Hydrogenovibrio crunogenus: one gene and its partner. The protein of the gene in region 1 interacts with the protein of each later gene in a pairwise test. Links are inferred from orthologs where the notes say so. Each region holds a gene or a part of one and is shown on either strand. Other genes may lie near its edges. The genes, in order: rpe and eno.

The links.
Region 2: the proteins of rpe (region 1) and eno interact in binary tests that used the Escherichia coli proteins (3 or more experiments, as listed by UniProt). The link is inferred for Hydrogenovibrio crunogenus from one-to-one orthologs.

What each region holds. Positions count from the first base shown.
Region 1 is NZ_CP032096.1:309,107-316,698, forward strand. Bases 2,765-5,587 are described here. They hold rpe (ribulose-phosphate 3-epimerase), read left to right. Parts: upstream 2,765-3,735; coding sequence 3,736-4,440; downstream 4,441-5,587. Other genes in these bases: GHNINEIG_RS01335 (phosphoribosylaminoimidazolesuccinocarboxamide synthase), read right to left, coding at 2,765-3,018; GHNINEIG_RS01340 (phosphate-starvation-inducible PsiE family protein), read right to left, coding at 3,033-3,455; GHNINEIG_RS01350 (phosphoglycolate phosphatase), read left to right, coding at 4,558-5,241; GHNINEIG_RS11650 (hypothetical protein), read left to right, coding at 5,268-5,414; trpE (anthranilate synthase component I), read left to right, coding at 5,407-5,587. Also shown: type II secretion system protein GspL, read left to right, coding at 1-204; GHNINEIG_RS01320 (type II secretion system protein M), read left to right, coding at 191-694; gspN (type II secretion system protein N), read left to right, coding at 691-1,455; bioD (dethiobiotin synthase), read right to left, coding at 1,463-2,131; more of GHNINEIG_RS01335, read right to left, coding at 2,131-2,764; more of trpE, read left to right, coding at 5,588-6,912; GHNINEIG_RS01360 (anthranilate synthase component II), read left to right, coding at 6,933-7,526; trpD (anthranilate phosphoribosyltransferase), read left to right, coding at 7,546-7,592. UniProt on the Escherichia coli protein: Catalyzes the reversible epimerization of D-ribulose 5-phosphate to D-xylulose 5-phosphate.
Region 2 is NZ_CP032096.1:1,383,256-1,391,012, reverse strand. What follows is about bases 1-2,988. They hold eno (phosphopyruvate hydratase), read left to right. Parts: upstream 1-848; coding sequence 849-2,129; downstream 2,130-2,988. Other genes in these bases: GHNINEIG_RS06650 (Smr/MutS family protein), read right to left, coding at 2,520-2,988; GHNINEIG_RS06655 (FtsB family cell division protein), read left to right, coding at 2,144-2,479; kdsA (3-deoxy-8-phosphooctulonate synthase), read left to right, coding at 1-693. Also shown: more of GHNINEIG_RS06650, read right to left, coding at 2,989-3,059; 5'/3'-nucleotidase SurE, read left to right, coding at 3,117-3,872; GHNINEIG_RS06640 (protein-L-isoaspartate(D-aspartate) O-methyltransferase), read left to right, coding at 3,869-4,567; GHNINEIG_RS06635 (YqaA family protein), read left to right, coding at 4,595-5,173; GHNINEIG_RS06630 (LysM peptidoglycan-binding domain-containing M23 family metallopeptidase), read left to right, coding at 5,193-5,912; GHNINEIG_RS06625 (Mth938-like domain-containing protein), read right to left, coding at 5,934-6,326; alaC (alanine transaminase), read left to right, coding at 6,641-7,757. UniProt on the Escherichia coli protein: Catalyzes the reversible conversion of 2-phosphoglycerate (2-PG) into phosphoenolpyruvate (PEP). It is essential for the degradation of carbohydrates via glycolysis.

The DNA of each region.
Region 1 (7,592 bases):
GCTTTTAAACAAGTTCCAAAAGTTGAAATAAAGGCCTTTGAATGGCAAAACCAACGATTGAGTTTGTCTTTGGATTCACCCGATAACAATTCCTTGCAAGCGTTATCAGAGGCGCTAAAAAATAAAGTCGTGTTGACACTTAAAATTAACAGTATGCAACCCAACCAAGTTCAAGCGGAGATGGTAATTGATGGAATTCGATAACCTTAAACAGACAATCTTGCAGGTATGGAAAGGGTTTTCTCAACGGGATCAACGAGCTATTGTGGTATTGGGCGGAGTTTTATTGTGTGCCATCTTGTATTTTTTAATTTGGCTACCAAGTGAGCATGTCAAGCAGCAAGCACAGCAAAAACTGGCGCTAAGCCAGCAAAAGTGGGAATGGCTCAATGAACAATTACCTAAAGTTGCCCAGCGAGCGCCGGTCTTACCTGCGTCTACATTGAAAACCACAGAAGCGTTAATGCAATTCATTCAGACTCAGCTGCGGGAAATGAATCTCTTTCAAAAAATCGAACATATTGAAACACAAGGGCAAAAAGTCGTGGTTGACTTTAAAGAAGTGAACGCGCCACGGTTATTTCGTTGGTTATCTCAACAAGAACAGCAAGGACTCATTGCTTTTTCGGCGGACCTAAAGCCTTTGCAGCCGGGAATTGTGACGGCAAAAGTAATTTTTGAGGTACCTAAATGAAGCGCTGGACTGGAGTCATTGTTTTATTTTTAAGTGTGACGCTTTTGTCGCTTATTTGGCACTTCCCTGCCAGCTGGGTGGCTCAGCATAGTTGGGTTAAACAAAGCTTACCTAAACCAATGACGATGTCAGAAGTCGATGGTCTTTGGTGGCAAGGCAAGGCAAAAATATCTTGGCAGCATAGGCCGGTAGGGACAGTTGAATGGCAGTGGCATCCGGTTGGTCTGGTAACCGGATCCTTAGTGCTTAACCTGAAGCTCAGTGCACCGAAAGCACATCTTGAAGCACAGGTATCGGCGGACACAACCGAGGTCGCCGTGAAGAATATGAACGGAACTTTCAGTTTGTCTTATCTTTCCAACCTATTTAAATCTGCTTCCATATTGCAGGCGGCGGAAGGCGATGTGGTTCTTAAAGACGTATCATCTGCGCTTGCTCAGGCGAGCTTAAGTCGTGGCGAGGCTTGGCCAAATCATCTTAAAGGGCAAATGGTGTTAGTCGATTTCGATCTGATGGGGATTCATTTACCCTTGTTGAAAGTCACGCCAGAACTAAACAGTGAGGCGATGACATTGCGCTTAAATGGAACAGGCAAGGGCTGGCAATTGACAGGAACCAGTCTTGTGACGGCGAATCACCGTTTTCAGAATAATCTAGTCTTGACGTCGAAAACCCCGCAAAGCTTTCCAAGCTGGGGAGGGGTTATGATGCAAAAAACGGCCCCCAATAAAGCGGTTTTAAAAAATACCGGTCGCTGGTAAGTAGGGGTTAGCTGGTTTGAGCTTGATATGGAACTAAGCTGACAGGGTGTGAGGTGAGCGACTCTAGGTCTGTAACGTTTTCAAGATCGCTTTGATCAGATAAGTTATTTACAAAAATGTGAGCAATTTCTAACCCGGCATTTTCAATCGCATTGATGCTAAGCAAAGCATGGTTTAAGCACCCTAATCGGTTGCCAACGACTAGAATGACCGGATAGCCAAGTTGCTTTGCAAGGTCAATATTGAGACCGTCTGATGCTAGAGGAGAGTAAATACCTCCCGCGCCTTCAACAAATGCTACGGTTTGTTGAGGAACTTCGCTCGCTAAGGCAAGATCATGAATGGTGATGGTTTGTTTGGCTTGCGCAATCGCTCTGGCTGGTGAAATAGCAGGCTCAAGAAGGTAAGGGCAGACTGTCTGGAGAGATTCCTGACTTTCGCAGGCTTGGTGAAGCTGGACAGCATCTTCAGAATACAGTTCTCCGTTTTGATCCCTTAATGCGCCAGATGCAATCGGTTTGCGTGGAGAAATGACCAGGCCTGGTTGTTTTTTCAGCAAATACTGCGCAATGGTACAACTGACAAATGTTTTACCAATATCGGTATCTGTTCCGGTTATAAAAAAACCACCGGGTTGGGTGGTTTTGAAATAATGAAGAAAACTCGAGAAAGGCATTACGGATTTTCCATTAAACGTGCTTGCGCTTCTTGATATTTCTGGAAAGTCATGTCCACAACCTCTTCAGGTAGCTCAGGGCCTGGAGCAGTTTTGTCCCAGTCCAACGATTCTAAATAATCACGAATATATTGTTTGTCAAAACTGTCTGGGTTTTTGCCGACTTGGTAGGTTTTTGCTGGCCAGAAGCGAGAACTATCAGGTGTTAGGGCTTCATCAATTAAGTGGATGACACCGTGTTCATCTTCACCGAATTCAAATTTGGTATCAGCGATAATAATGCCGCGTTCAGCGGCAAACTCAGCCGCCATTTTGTAAAGTGCTAAGCTGTATTCCTTCACCTTTTGTGCTTTTTCTTCGCCAATTAATTTAACCACTTCTTCAAAGGAGATGTTTTCATCATGATCTCCTATTTCCGCTTTTGTTGACGGGGTAAACAGTGGTTCAGGGAGTTGCTGCGCTTTTTTGAGCCCCTTAGGCAGGTCGATGCCACAGACCGTTTGTGTCTTTTTGTATTCTTTCCAGCCCGAACCGACTAAATAACCGCGCACAATGGCTTCAACTGGTAGAGGCTTCAGTTTGCGCACAATCATGCCTCGACCATCCAATTGAAGAAGTTCATCTGGTGTCAGCACATCGGCAAGTTGCATGTCATCTGCTAATTGGTTTGGCAGAATGTGGCTGGCTTTTTTCATCCAGAACTGTGCGGTTTCCGTCAGAATACGCCCTTTTCCTGGAATAGGCGTTGGCAACACCACATCAAATGCGGAAATTCGATCAGTGGTGACAATGAGTAAGTGATTCTCATCAATGTCATATAAATCGCGTACTTTCCCTTTGTTGATCAAAGGCAAGCTGGTTAAATTTGATTCGAAAAGTGGTTGCATACAATCTCTTCCAGTTATTTCTTTAGGTTGTCTTCAAGCTGTTTTCTGTCGGAGTAGGGCAGTTTCAAATGTCCATATCGTAAAATAATGACCGCTGCGGCAATCATCAGCATGGTGGTAGCCACCGCAATCATCTCCCATTCGGTGAGATTTTTCATGTCCAGTATCAGATAACGGGCGAGGGCAATAATGGCGATGTACATCGGAAATCGTATGGGCAGTTTCCCTGAGTCCATGTAGATCGCGACCATCGCTAGCACTTCAAGGTAAAGAAAAAGCAAAAGTAAGTCACCCAGTGTGACTCTCATATTCTCTATCATGACCCAGACTTCTTGGATCCCCGCAATGACGGTGGCGATGGCAATAATGATGAGACCAACGATCTCACTCATGCGAATACTTCGTTTGATTCCTCTTACTGCAGGGTACTGGTCCATGCCGAAACCTCTTTTTACTTTAACAGACAAACTAAAAGTAGAAACTTTAGTGCTTATCCCATTTCATTGAAACGGGCGCTTACGCACGAATTTTATCTTAAAATAAACCGTTTAGGAGAGAGTTTTATAAACTTTGTCCTTCCTGGAAAATCAGATTTTTGATAGTACCTTGAAAAGCCCACTGCAGACAATGAGCTAAAATGATGTTTTCTTTTTAAAAAAACAAGGAGTCTGGTAAAATGCCTGCAATTTAATTTGTTTCTTAAAAAGGATTCTAAAAATGGCTAAGAAAGAAAACTGGATTGCGCCGTCAATTCTATCAGCTGATTTCGCTCAACTTGGAACCGATGTCAAAGATGTCATCGCTGCTGGCGCAGACGTGGTTCACTTCGATGTAATGGATAATCATTATGTTCCTAACCTGACCATCGGGCCATTGGTCTGTGAGTCTTTGAAGAACTTCATGGTTAAAGAAGACGTGAAAGCACCGATTGATGTGCATTTGATGGTGAAGCCAGTCGATCGTTTGATTGGTGACTTTGCATCTGCCGGTGCGGACATCATTACGTTCCATCCAGAAGCATCTGAGCATATTGATCGTTCGTTACAGTTAATTAAAGCAGAAGGCTGTCAAGCTGGTTTGGTCTTTAACCCAGGAACGTCTCTAAGTTACCTTGAGCACGTGATGGATAAGATTGACATGATTCTAATCATGTCTGTTAACCCTGGGTTTGGTGGCCAAGCCTTTATTCCTCAAGCGTTGGAAAAGCTAAAAGCGGCACGTAAGATGATTGATGAGTCTGGTCGTGATATTCGCTTGGAAATTGATGGCGGTGTTAAAGTTGAAAATATCGCAGAAGTTGCTGCAGCCGGTTGTGATACGTTTGTTTCTGGTTCAGGTATCTTCGGTAAGGCAAATGCAAGTGATGCAAACCGTTATGATACGGTTATCCAGCAAATGCGCGATGAGCTTGCTAAGGCTTAATCCTTTTGAGCTAAAGCGCTGAATGATTCAATAAACGCCAGTCAACGCTGGCGTTTTGTCGTTCTAATAAAAGTAAAAGAATGGGTTGGATAACCTGATTAATACATTGGAAAAACTATGTCGCAAGAAAAAATAAAACCTGGGTTCATCTTGATTGACCTAGATGGAACCTTAATTGACAGTGTGCCGGATTTGGCTTATTGCGTTGACGAAATGATGAAGCAGCTTGATATGCCTGTCCGGGGCGAAGCAGCGGTGCGCAATTGGGTAGGAAATGGTGTTCAGCGTCTTGTTGAAAGAGCGTTGATTAACTCTGTCGATGGTATGCCGGATCAAGCGTTGATGGAGAAGGCATACCCTATTTACCTTGAGCTTTATAAAGAAAATACTTCTAAACGCAGTTGTGTTTATGAGGGCGTCGTTGAGGGAATTGAGTGGATGAAAGCACAAGGCTACCGTGTGGCCTGTGTGACGAACAAAGCCGCCGCTTTTACCATTCCGCTTCTGAAAGACAAAGGACTTTACGATTCTTTTGAAGTCGTGGTTTCCGGCGATACCTGTGAAGAGAAAAAACCACATCCTATGCCTTTGCTGCATGCTGCGGAATTATTAGGGGTATCACCGGAAAATGCTTTGATGATCGGTGATTCAAAGTCTGATGTGAAAGCAGCTCGTGCGGCTGGCTTCCATATTTTCTGCATGACTTATGGGTATAATCATGGTGAAGATATTCGAAACTATGAACCGGATGCCGTTATGGATTCTTTTATGGAATTGCCAAATTACTTAGCGGCTAAATAATCATTAAGCAAGGAGAGTGACCTGAAATGAAATCGTTTTTAAAAGCCTTTTTGACAGTGCTGGCGAAGCCTTTCTGGTGTTCTTTTTCAGGTCTCTACCAAACGATTCAGCTTAAAAGATTTGAGCGCAAGACCGCTCTAGCATCAACGGCGGAAGGGGAAAAAAATGAATGATACACATTTTACCGCCTTATTTGATCAGGGGTATAAAACCGCGCCGGTGATGCGGACTATTTTGTCTGACTATGATACGCCATTGAGTGTTTATCATAAGGTGGCGAATCAGCCCCAAAGCTATTTGTTTGAATCCGTACAAGGCGGGGATAAATGGGGGCGTTACTCCATTATCGGCTTACCTTGCTCGAAACGCTTGGTGATTAAAGGTCAGCAAATCACGGTGTTGGACGGCGAAAAGGTTGTAGAACAACAAGTCTCTGAAGATCCACTAGCATGGATCGAAGCTTTTCAGTCTCGCTTTAAAGTCTTCCATCAGCCAGGTCTGCCGGCGTTTACTGGTGGGCTGGTGGGCTATTTTGGTTATGACACCATTCGATATGTCGAGAGTCGTCTACAGGCATCAGAGCCGGAAAAAGATGATATTCAAGCTCCGGATATTCAGCTGTTAGTGTCTGAAGAAATTGTTGTATTTGACAACCTGAGTGGACAGGTTCATGTCATCGTACATGCTGACTTAAGTCAGAAAAATGCCTATTCAAAAGCCGAAGCACGCGTGGCTGAAATCGCTGAGTTGATTCAGCAACCGATGTCGGTTCCGAATGATTTACCGAAAGAGACGATTTTAACCGAACAGGACTTTGTTTCCAGTTTTGGAGAGGAAGCCTTTAAGCAAGCCGTTGCTAAAATTAAAGAATATATTTTAGCGGGAGACGCAATGCAGGTCGTGATCTCTCAGCAAATGTCGGTAGATTTTGATGCGGCACCGATTGATCTCTATCGTGCACTCCGATATTTGAACCCGTCACCGTATATGTTCTTTTTAGATTTGGGTGACTTACAGATTGTCGGTTCCTCGCCTGAAATTCTGGTTCGTTTGGAAGACAATACCGTTACAGTCCGCCCGATTGCCGGTACACGTCGGCGAGGTTTGACACCGGAAAAAGATCAGGCTTTGGAAGAGGATTTGTTGTCCGACCCGAAAGAATTGGCAGAGCACTTGATGTTGATTGATCTTGGCCGGAATGATGTCGGTCGTATTGCCAATGTCGGTTCGGTTGAGTTAACTGAAAAAATGATTGTTGAGCGTTATTCTCATGTGATGCATATTGTGTCAAACGTCAATGGTCAAGCCAAACCAGGCATGTCGTCGATTGATGTGCTGCGAGCTACCTTCCCGGCGGGCACAGTTTCTGGTGCGCCGAAAATTCGAGCGATGGAAATTATCGATGAATTAGAGCCGGTTAAACGAGGGGTGTATGCAGGCGCGGTCGGTTATCTGGGTTGGCATGGCAATATGGATACTGCCATTGCCATTCGAACCGCGGTGATAAAAGATGGGCGCCTGTTTGTGCAAGCCGGTGCCGGAGTCGTGGCGGATTCGGTACCACAGTCAGAATGGGATGAAACCATGAATAAAGGGCGCGCGATTTTTAAAGCCGCTGAATTTGTGACCAAAGGCCTCAAAACCGATAACCCAGATGCTGGACATCGTTAATAGGAAAAGGATAAAAAGTTATGTTACTGATGATTGATAATTACGATTCTTTTACCTATAACTTGGTGCAATATTTCGGTGAGTTAGGTCAGGAAGTGGAAGTGTATCGTAACGACCAAATTACGATTGAAGCCATCGAAAAAATGAAACCGGATTACCTGGTTATCTCCCCCGGTCCATGTACACCGAATGAAGCAGGTATTTCAATTGCCGCAATCCAACACTTTGCCGGTAAAATTCCGATTTTAGGCGTGTGTTTGGGGCATCAAAGCATAGGGCAAGCATTTGGTGCCAACGTGATCCGAGCCAAAGAAGTGATGCATGGAAAAACGTCTCCTGTTTATCATCATGATATGGGCGTGTTCAGAGGATTGCAGAACCCGGTCGAAACAACGCGTTACCATTCTTTGGTGCTAGAGCAGGAAACATTACCCGACTGTTTGGAAGTAACGGCTTGGACACAATGCAAACAAGGCGGGGTTGACGAGATCATGGGAGTGCGCCATGTCTCTTTGCCAATTGAAGGGGTTCAATTTCATCCCGAATCGATTTTGACCGAACAAGGTCATGCGATGTTAAAGAATTTTTTAGAACAGAAAGATCAACGACCATAATTTGATACTAGGATCGCTTATGCAATTACGAGATGCGCTGGAACAGCTTTTAAATAAACAGGACTT
Region 2 (7,757 bases), 1.1 Mb from region 1 along the record:
ATCTATAAGTCTTCTTATGATAAAGCCAATCGTTCTTCGACTAAAAGCTTTAGAGGGCTTGGAGTTGAAGAAGGCTTAAGAATTTTACAAAAAGTTAAAGATGAGATTGGCGTGCCCGTCTTAACGGATGTGCATGAAGACACGCCTTTAGATGAGGTTGCTTCCGTAGTGGATGTTATGCAAACACCGGCTTTTCTGGTACGTCAAACCAATTTTATCCAAAATGTGTGTCGACAAGGATTGCCAGTCAATATCAAAAAAGGGCAGTTTCAAGCACCTTGGGATATGGACCAGGTGGTTGCAAAAGCACGTGAAGTCGGTAATGATCAAATTATGGTCTGTGATCGAGGAACTTCTTTTGGTTATAACACCTTAATTTCAGACATGCGAGGGCTGGCATCTATGAGACAAACAGGATGCCCTGTCGTCTTTGACGCAACGCATTCCGTACAGCAACCTGGTGGCCAAGGAACCACTTCAGGCGGGCAAAGGGAAATGGTGCCTGTGCTTGCTCGTGCTGCGATTGCAGCTGGGATTTCTGGCGTCTTTATGGAAACGCACCCCGATCCGGAAAATGCATTGTCAGATGGGCCTAATATGTGGCCTATCAACCGTTTGAAGCCGTTGCTAGAAACAATGAAAGAATTAGATGAGGTTGTTAAAAGACACGGCTTCATTGAAGATCAATCGTAATAAGGTTTTTTAAAGGTAGGTATTTATTTGTCATCCTTTTGCCATACAAGCATATTAAACTGATATTGGTCTGTTAACCAAATAATAGTCTCGGCGGGAATTTGCTGAGTAAACTTCAAAGAATTTAGAATAAAAGTAAATAGGAAAATAATCATATGTCATTGATTAAGGATATCAAAGCTCGTCAAGTAATTGATTCTCGTGGTAACCCCACTGTTGAAGCGGATGTGATTTTAGACGATGGTTCTAAAGGTCGTGGTATTTCACCTTCTGGTGCATCAACAGGCTCTCGTGAAGCAATTGAACTGAGAGATGGTGATAAGTCTAAATTTGGTGGTAAAGGTGTACTGAAAGCAGTGAATAACATTAACACTGAAATCAGAGACTTGTTGATTGGTAAAGAAGCAACCGACCAGGCAGCCATTGATAATGCAATGATTGCATTAGATGGAACTGAGAACAAAGCGCGATTAGGTGCCAATGCAATCTTGGCTGTTTCAATCGCAGTTGCACAGGCAGCAGCACAGTCAAAAGGGTTGCCATTGTATGCTTATCTAAAAACAGATGATTATAAAATGCCGGTACCAATGATGAATATCATCAATGGTGGTGAACATGCTGATAACTCGGTCGATTTCCAAGAGTTCATGATTATGCCTGTGGGCGCACCAACTATGTCTGAAGCGATTCGCTATGGTGCTGAAATCTTCCATGCTTTGAAGAAAGTATTGCATGATAAAGGCTATAACACTGCGGTAGGTGATGAAGGTGGTTTTGCGCCAGATCTTAAGTCTAACGAAGAAGCCATTACGGTGATTTTAGAAGCCATTGATGCAGCAGGTTACAAAGCTGGTGAAGATATCATGATTGCTATGGATGCAGCCTCATCAGAATTATATAAAGATGGTAAATACTTCCTAGGATCAGAGAACAAAACACTGTCATCTAAAGAAATGGTTGATTTGCTTTCTGACTGGGTAACTAAATACCCAATCATTTCGATTGAAGATGGTTTGGACGAGTCTGACTGGGATGGCTTTAAGTACCAAACAGAAAAAGACGGTAAGCGTCTACAGATTGTTGGGGATGACTTGTTTGTAACCAACCCTAAAATCCTCAAAGAAGGGATTGAAAAAGGGATTGCAAACTCGATCCTGATTAAAATCAATCAGATTGGGACGTTAACTGAAACATTCGAAGCGATTCAAATGGCGAAAGATGCCGGTTATACTGCAGTTGTATCACATCGTTCCGGTGAAACAGAAGACACGGTTATTGCAGACATTGCGGTTGCAACGGGAGCGGGCCAAATCAAAACAGGTTCTTTGTCTCGAACAGACCGTATTGCTAAATATAACCAATTGATTCGTATTGAAGAAGAGCTTGGTTCAAAAGCCGTTTATCCTGGTAAAGATGCTTTTTACAATCTTAAGTAATCAAGGATAAAGGTGTGAAAGCAATTTACATTGTTCTCGCCGTTTTTATTCTGATTTTACAAATTCGCTTATTGTCCTCCGATGGAGGCGTAGGCGAATTGCTTTCCTTACAAAATAAGCTCGATGAGCTTCATGTCAAAATTGATGCCTTAGAAGATAACAATGCCTTGCTTAGAAAAGAGGTGCAAGACTTACAGTCAAGTACTGAAGCAATTGAAACGATTGCAAGACAAAAGTTGGGTATGATTGCTAAAGACGAGGCATTTATTAAAGTGATTGAATTACCCAAAAACACAGATCCGGGTAGTTTAGATCGTCCTGATGATAAAGCAGAACAGAGTCAAGAATAACCCTTCAGAGTTGATTGAAGCGTTTGAATTGGTTTTGAGTTCAGCTCTTCTTTTTTAAAAAGACATATACCGCTCCAGTACCGCCATCTTTAGGTTGGGCACTACAATAAGCGAGCACCTGTGGTACTTGTGGGAGTCTTTGATTAACCAAGTTTTTTAGAATGGGGAAGTCGGTTTTTGAATTGTATCCTTTTCCATGAACAATGATAAGGTAACGAGCCTGTTGTTGTATGGCGTCGGTTAAAAAATCTTTCAAAATTTTATCAGCTTGCTCTTCGGTGTAGCCGTGCAAGTCTAGTTGCCAATGGGTATGAAATTTTCCGTTTTTTAAACGCTTCATGTCCTGACTATGCACACTGGGTTGCTGATATGTTAAGCTTTCATGCGCTGTTACTTGCGAAAAAGAGGTTTCTATTGAGTGGCCATAAGGCGATTTGTCGTTCAAAGAGGGCTGTCGGCGTACTTTAGGTTTGAGCGATGAAGTTTGATGTGAAACCACTTTTTTGTCTTGGTTAAGTTTTTGCACACCTTGGACGGCTTCAGCAAATAAGGATTTATCTTCATCTGAAATATTAGACATACTATAATTGTTCAATCATAAAACAAATAAAATATTCTACCCTAACTAAGTAATTATATGAAAATCTTATTATCCAATGATGATGGTTATAAAGCCCCAGGGATTCAAGCTTTATGGCACTGCTTGAAGGAACTGAATCTGCACTCTGAACTGAGGCTGATTGCACCGGATCGAAACCGCAGTGCAGCCAGCAACTCTTTGACCTTAATGGAACCTTTACGGATCACTGATCATGGTGATGATATTTACAGTGTGAATGGGACACCAACTGATTGTGTTCACTTAGGCATTAATGGTGCGATGGATTTCCAGCCGGATATGGTGGTTTCTGGCATTAATGCCGGCGCCAACATGGGAGATGATGTTCTTTATTCGGGCACGGTCGCTGCGGCTACGGAAGGGCGGTTTTTAGGAAAACCTTCGATTGCCGTTTCTCTTTGCGGGCAACAGCACTTTGAGACAGCCAGCCAAGTTATGCTGGAGTTGTTTAAAAACTTTCATGAACTACCATTGGACAGCTCAACCATTTTAAACATCAATGTGCCGGATATTCCTTATGAGTCTTTAAAAGGTATTCAAATTACGCGTTTAGGTAAGCGACACTGCTCTGAAAAAGTGGTCACCACGCAAGACCCTAGAGGTAATCAAATATACTGGGTTGGACCTGCCGGTCAGGCTGAAGATGCATCAGAAGGTACAGATTTTCATGCAGTCGAAAACGGCTATGCCTCTATCACTCCTTTAAAGATTGACCTGACTCACTATGAAATGCAGGCTGTTTTAAAAGGCTGGTTTGAGAATAAAGTTGTATGAGTATTTTACAAGATCCGGTTCATTACCCGAATCCAGCCTATGAGGCCAACCAAGGGGTTGGAATGACCTCACAGCGTACTCGGAACCGGCTGGTTGAGCGATTAATCTTTTTAGGTATTACTGATCCTGACGTTCTGAATGCGGTGAGGGTGACACCTCGTCATTTGTTTTTAGATGAAGCCATGGCCAGCCGAGCTTATGAAGACACCGCGCTGCCGATTGGGTATTCACAGACCATTTCACAACCTTGGGTTGTGGCCAAAATGACGTCCTGGTTAAATGCTAAAGGATCCTTGAACAGGGTATTGGATATCGGAACAGGTTCTGGGTATCAAGCAGCCATCTTAGCTTTACTGGCTCAACAGGTGTATACGATCGAACGGATTGAGCCGCTTTTAATCAGAGCGGAACAGGTTTTAAAAAAACTTGAACTTGAAAATGTTATGTTTTCGCTAGCGGATGGGTACTGGGGATTACCTTCTTATGCACCTTTTGATGGTATTTTGTCGGCCGCTTCTCCGGAAAGAGTGCCTGAAGAGTTGTTCGACCAACTGGTTGAAAATGGTCGATTGGTAATGCCCATTGGCTCTGAAGAGCAACTTCTATATGGTTATGTCAAAACATCCACCGGCTATACAGAAGAATGTTTGGGGGAAGTCATGTTTGTCCCAATGTTGAAAGGCATCGAGTCTTAATTAGAACTGAAATGGAAAGAAGATTGAATGAAAATTTTTACTGCTCTTTATGATCGAGCATTACTTTGGGCAAAACACCCTAAAGCCACTAAATATTTAGGAGGGATGAGTTTTGCAGAAGCCTCTTTTTTCCCGATTCCACCTGATGTGATGTTGGCACCGATGAGTCTGGCTCAACCTAATAGGGCTTATTACTTCGCATGGATTGCGACGGTGACTTCCTTGCTAGGAGGGGTATTAGGGTATGCCATCGGTTATTGGCTTTTAGATGCCATTTGGCCTATCATTGAATCATTAAATTATGTAGATAAATATCGAGCAGTTGAGCGTTTTTTTGCGGATTATGGTGTTTGGATTGTATTTTTAGCTGGCTTTAGCCCAATCCCTTATAAATTGTTTACAATTTCTGCTGGCGCGACAAGTATGTCGATTTTGCCTTTTTTGCTGGCGTCTTTTGTAGGAAGAGGCGCTCGGTTTTTTTTAGTGGCGGCATTGATGAAAATCGGTGGAGAACGCTACGAATCAAAGATTCGCCACTCAGTGGATTGGATTGGCTATGGCACGATTGCTTTAATTGTCTTTTATTTGGTGGTAAAACAGCTGTAATGGTTAAAAAGTGTAACGCATGATACAAAAATTGATCGCTGTCTTTTTATTGATTGAACTTTCCTTGATTTTAACGGGTTGTGCGCCTGCAAAATACCGTGGCTGGGATGATGGTGATATGTATTTTGAAAAAAGCAGTCGTTCTTATTCTTCTTCATCAAGTTCGAGTGGTCATTGCACTAATCCTTATGTTGTACGAAGTGGTGATACGCTCAGTGTGATAGCACAACGCTGTGGTGTTAATATGTACCAACTGGCGGATCGTAATAACCTCGTGCCTCCTTATCGGTTGTTTGTTAAACAAGAGTTAGTTATTCCATCTGGTAACACCCGTTCAACGCAGGCAATGCCTACCTCAAAAGGTCAAAAGACGGCGTTTTCCTGGCCTGTGAAAACCAAACTGAAATATGAATATGTCCCTGATCGTGCAGGTATTAATGGGTTGGTGATTTATGGCAAGCCTGGTGAAAATGTTTATGCTGTTGAAGCGGGGCATGTAGTTTACGCCGGAAATGGTATTGCCCATTACGGTAATATGGTTATTATTAAGCATGATAATGAGTATTTAACCGTCTATGCACACAACCAGACCTTGAGAGTGCGGGAAGGTATGCGAGTCGAAAAACGGCAATTAGTCGCGACGCTTGGAAAAACAGGTAGCGTTACCAAACCTCAGTTATATTTAGAAGCCCGTTATAGAGGGCGTAAGGTAGATGTGGAAAAGCTATTTTCGCAATAGTTTCCATTCGTTGAATCGGTGTTAACCTTCGGGTGAAGTGCTTTCCGATAAAATTAATGCCAGTACGACTTCTCGATCTTCAGTTGTTAAAACATTATACGTCCGGCAAGCAGCTGCATTGTCCATGACTTCAAGCCCAATTCCTTTTTGAGCACAATAAGCAAAGAACTTTGGTGCTGGAAAGGTTTGATGTTCACCTGTTCCCAAAATAATCACTTCAGGTGTCAACTCCAAAAGTTGATCCAGGTGAGATTCTGTTAGCTCTGAAATATGTTGGCAAGGCCAGTCCGTTTTTAATTCGATTTGACTTAGAAAACAACTTGAATGAACATCGATATCATTAATTTTAACCAGGCCTGGTTGATATTTTTTCACGGAGAGAATATTGGAATCTCTATGTTCGGTAAATTTCATGTATTCGCTCTTTTTTAACCACGTTTTAGCGTGATTATATCGTACATTTCAATTGACGAAAAAAAATGTTTCTGTATCATTAACAGATTAAAATCTCAACACACTTTCTGCTCTTGGAGCCTTGAACTTCGGCTAAAAATAGTTAGTAAGAAGTTTAATGTCGAGTTTTCGAATGAGTCAATTCAATCTGCTTGAAATACACGTGTTTTTATCGATTAAAAAGCAGTTTGAAAATTTTTATTCAAAAGCAGGTTAATTGCATCAGAAACTCTGATCTAAGCTCCGTAACAGAACAATTTAAAGGTTATAAATAAGTGACTGGCGACTTTCAAAGAATTAAACGGCTCCCACCTTATGTGTTTAATATTGTAGGTGATTTAAAAGCAGAAGCCCGACGTCGGGGCGAAGATATCATCGATTTTGGTATGGGGAATCCAGATCAAGATACTCCAAAACATATTGTCGACAAGTTAATTGAAGTGGTACAGCGTGAAGGTACGCATCGTTATTCAGTCTCTCAAGGGATTCCACGTTTACGAAAAGCAATTTGTAACTGGTATAAAAACAGATACGATGTCGATTTGGATATGGACACTGAAGCGGTGGTTACCATCGGTTCGAAAGAAGGCTTGGCTCATTTAGCACTGGCCACTGTTGAGAAGGGCGATACGGTATTAGTTCCTAATCCTGCATATCCGATTCATCCTTATGGATTCGTTATTGCCGGTGCTGATATTCGCCATGTCCGTATGACGCCCGATGTGGACTTTTTTGATGAACTGGAGAAAGCGATTAAAGAATCATGGCCAACGCCTAAAATGTTGGTTTTAAACTTTCCTGGTAACCCGACTACCCAAACGGTCGATTTAGAGTTTTTTGAAAAAGTCATTGCAATTGCCAAAGAACACGACATCTGGGTTATTCATGATCTAGCATATGCTGACATCGTGTTTGATGGGTATAAAGCCCCATCTATTTTAGAGGTGGAAGGAGCAAAAGACATTGCCGTTGAATTCTATACCTTGTCAAAAAGTTATAACATGCCGGGTTGGCGTGTTGGTTTTATGGTTGGAAACCCTACTTTAGTTCACGCACTCAAACGAATGAAGTCATATTTGGACTATGGAACTTTTACGCCGATTCAAGTGGCTGCGATAGCCGCATTGGAAGGGCCGCAAGAGTGTGTGCAGGAAATTTGTGACATGTATAAAGTGCGCCGAGATGTGCTATGCCAAGGACTGAATAGTATAGGTTGGGAAGTGGAACCGCCTAAGGCAACGATGTTTGTTTGGGCACCAATTCCTGAAGCATATCGTGAAATGGGATCGCTGGAATTCTCAAAAAAATTATTAACAGAAGCCAAAGTAGCCGTTTCTCCTGGTATTGGATTTGGAGATTACGGGGATGACTATGTCCGCTTTGGTTTGATTG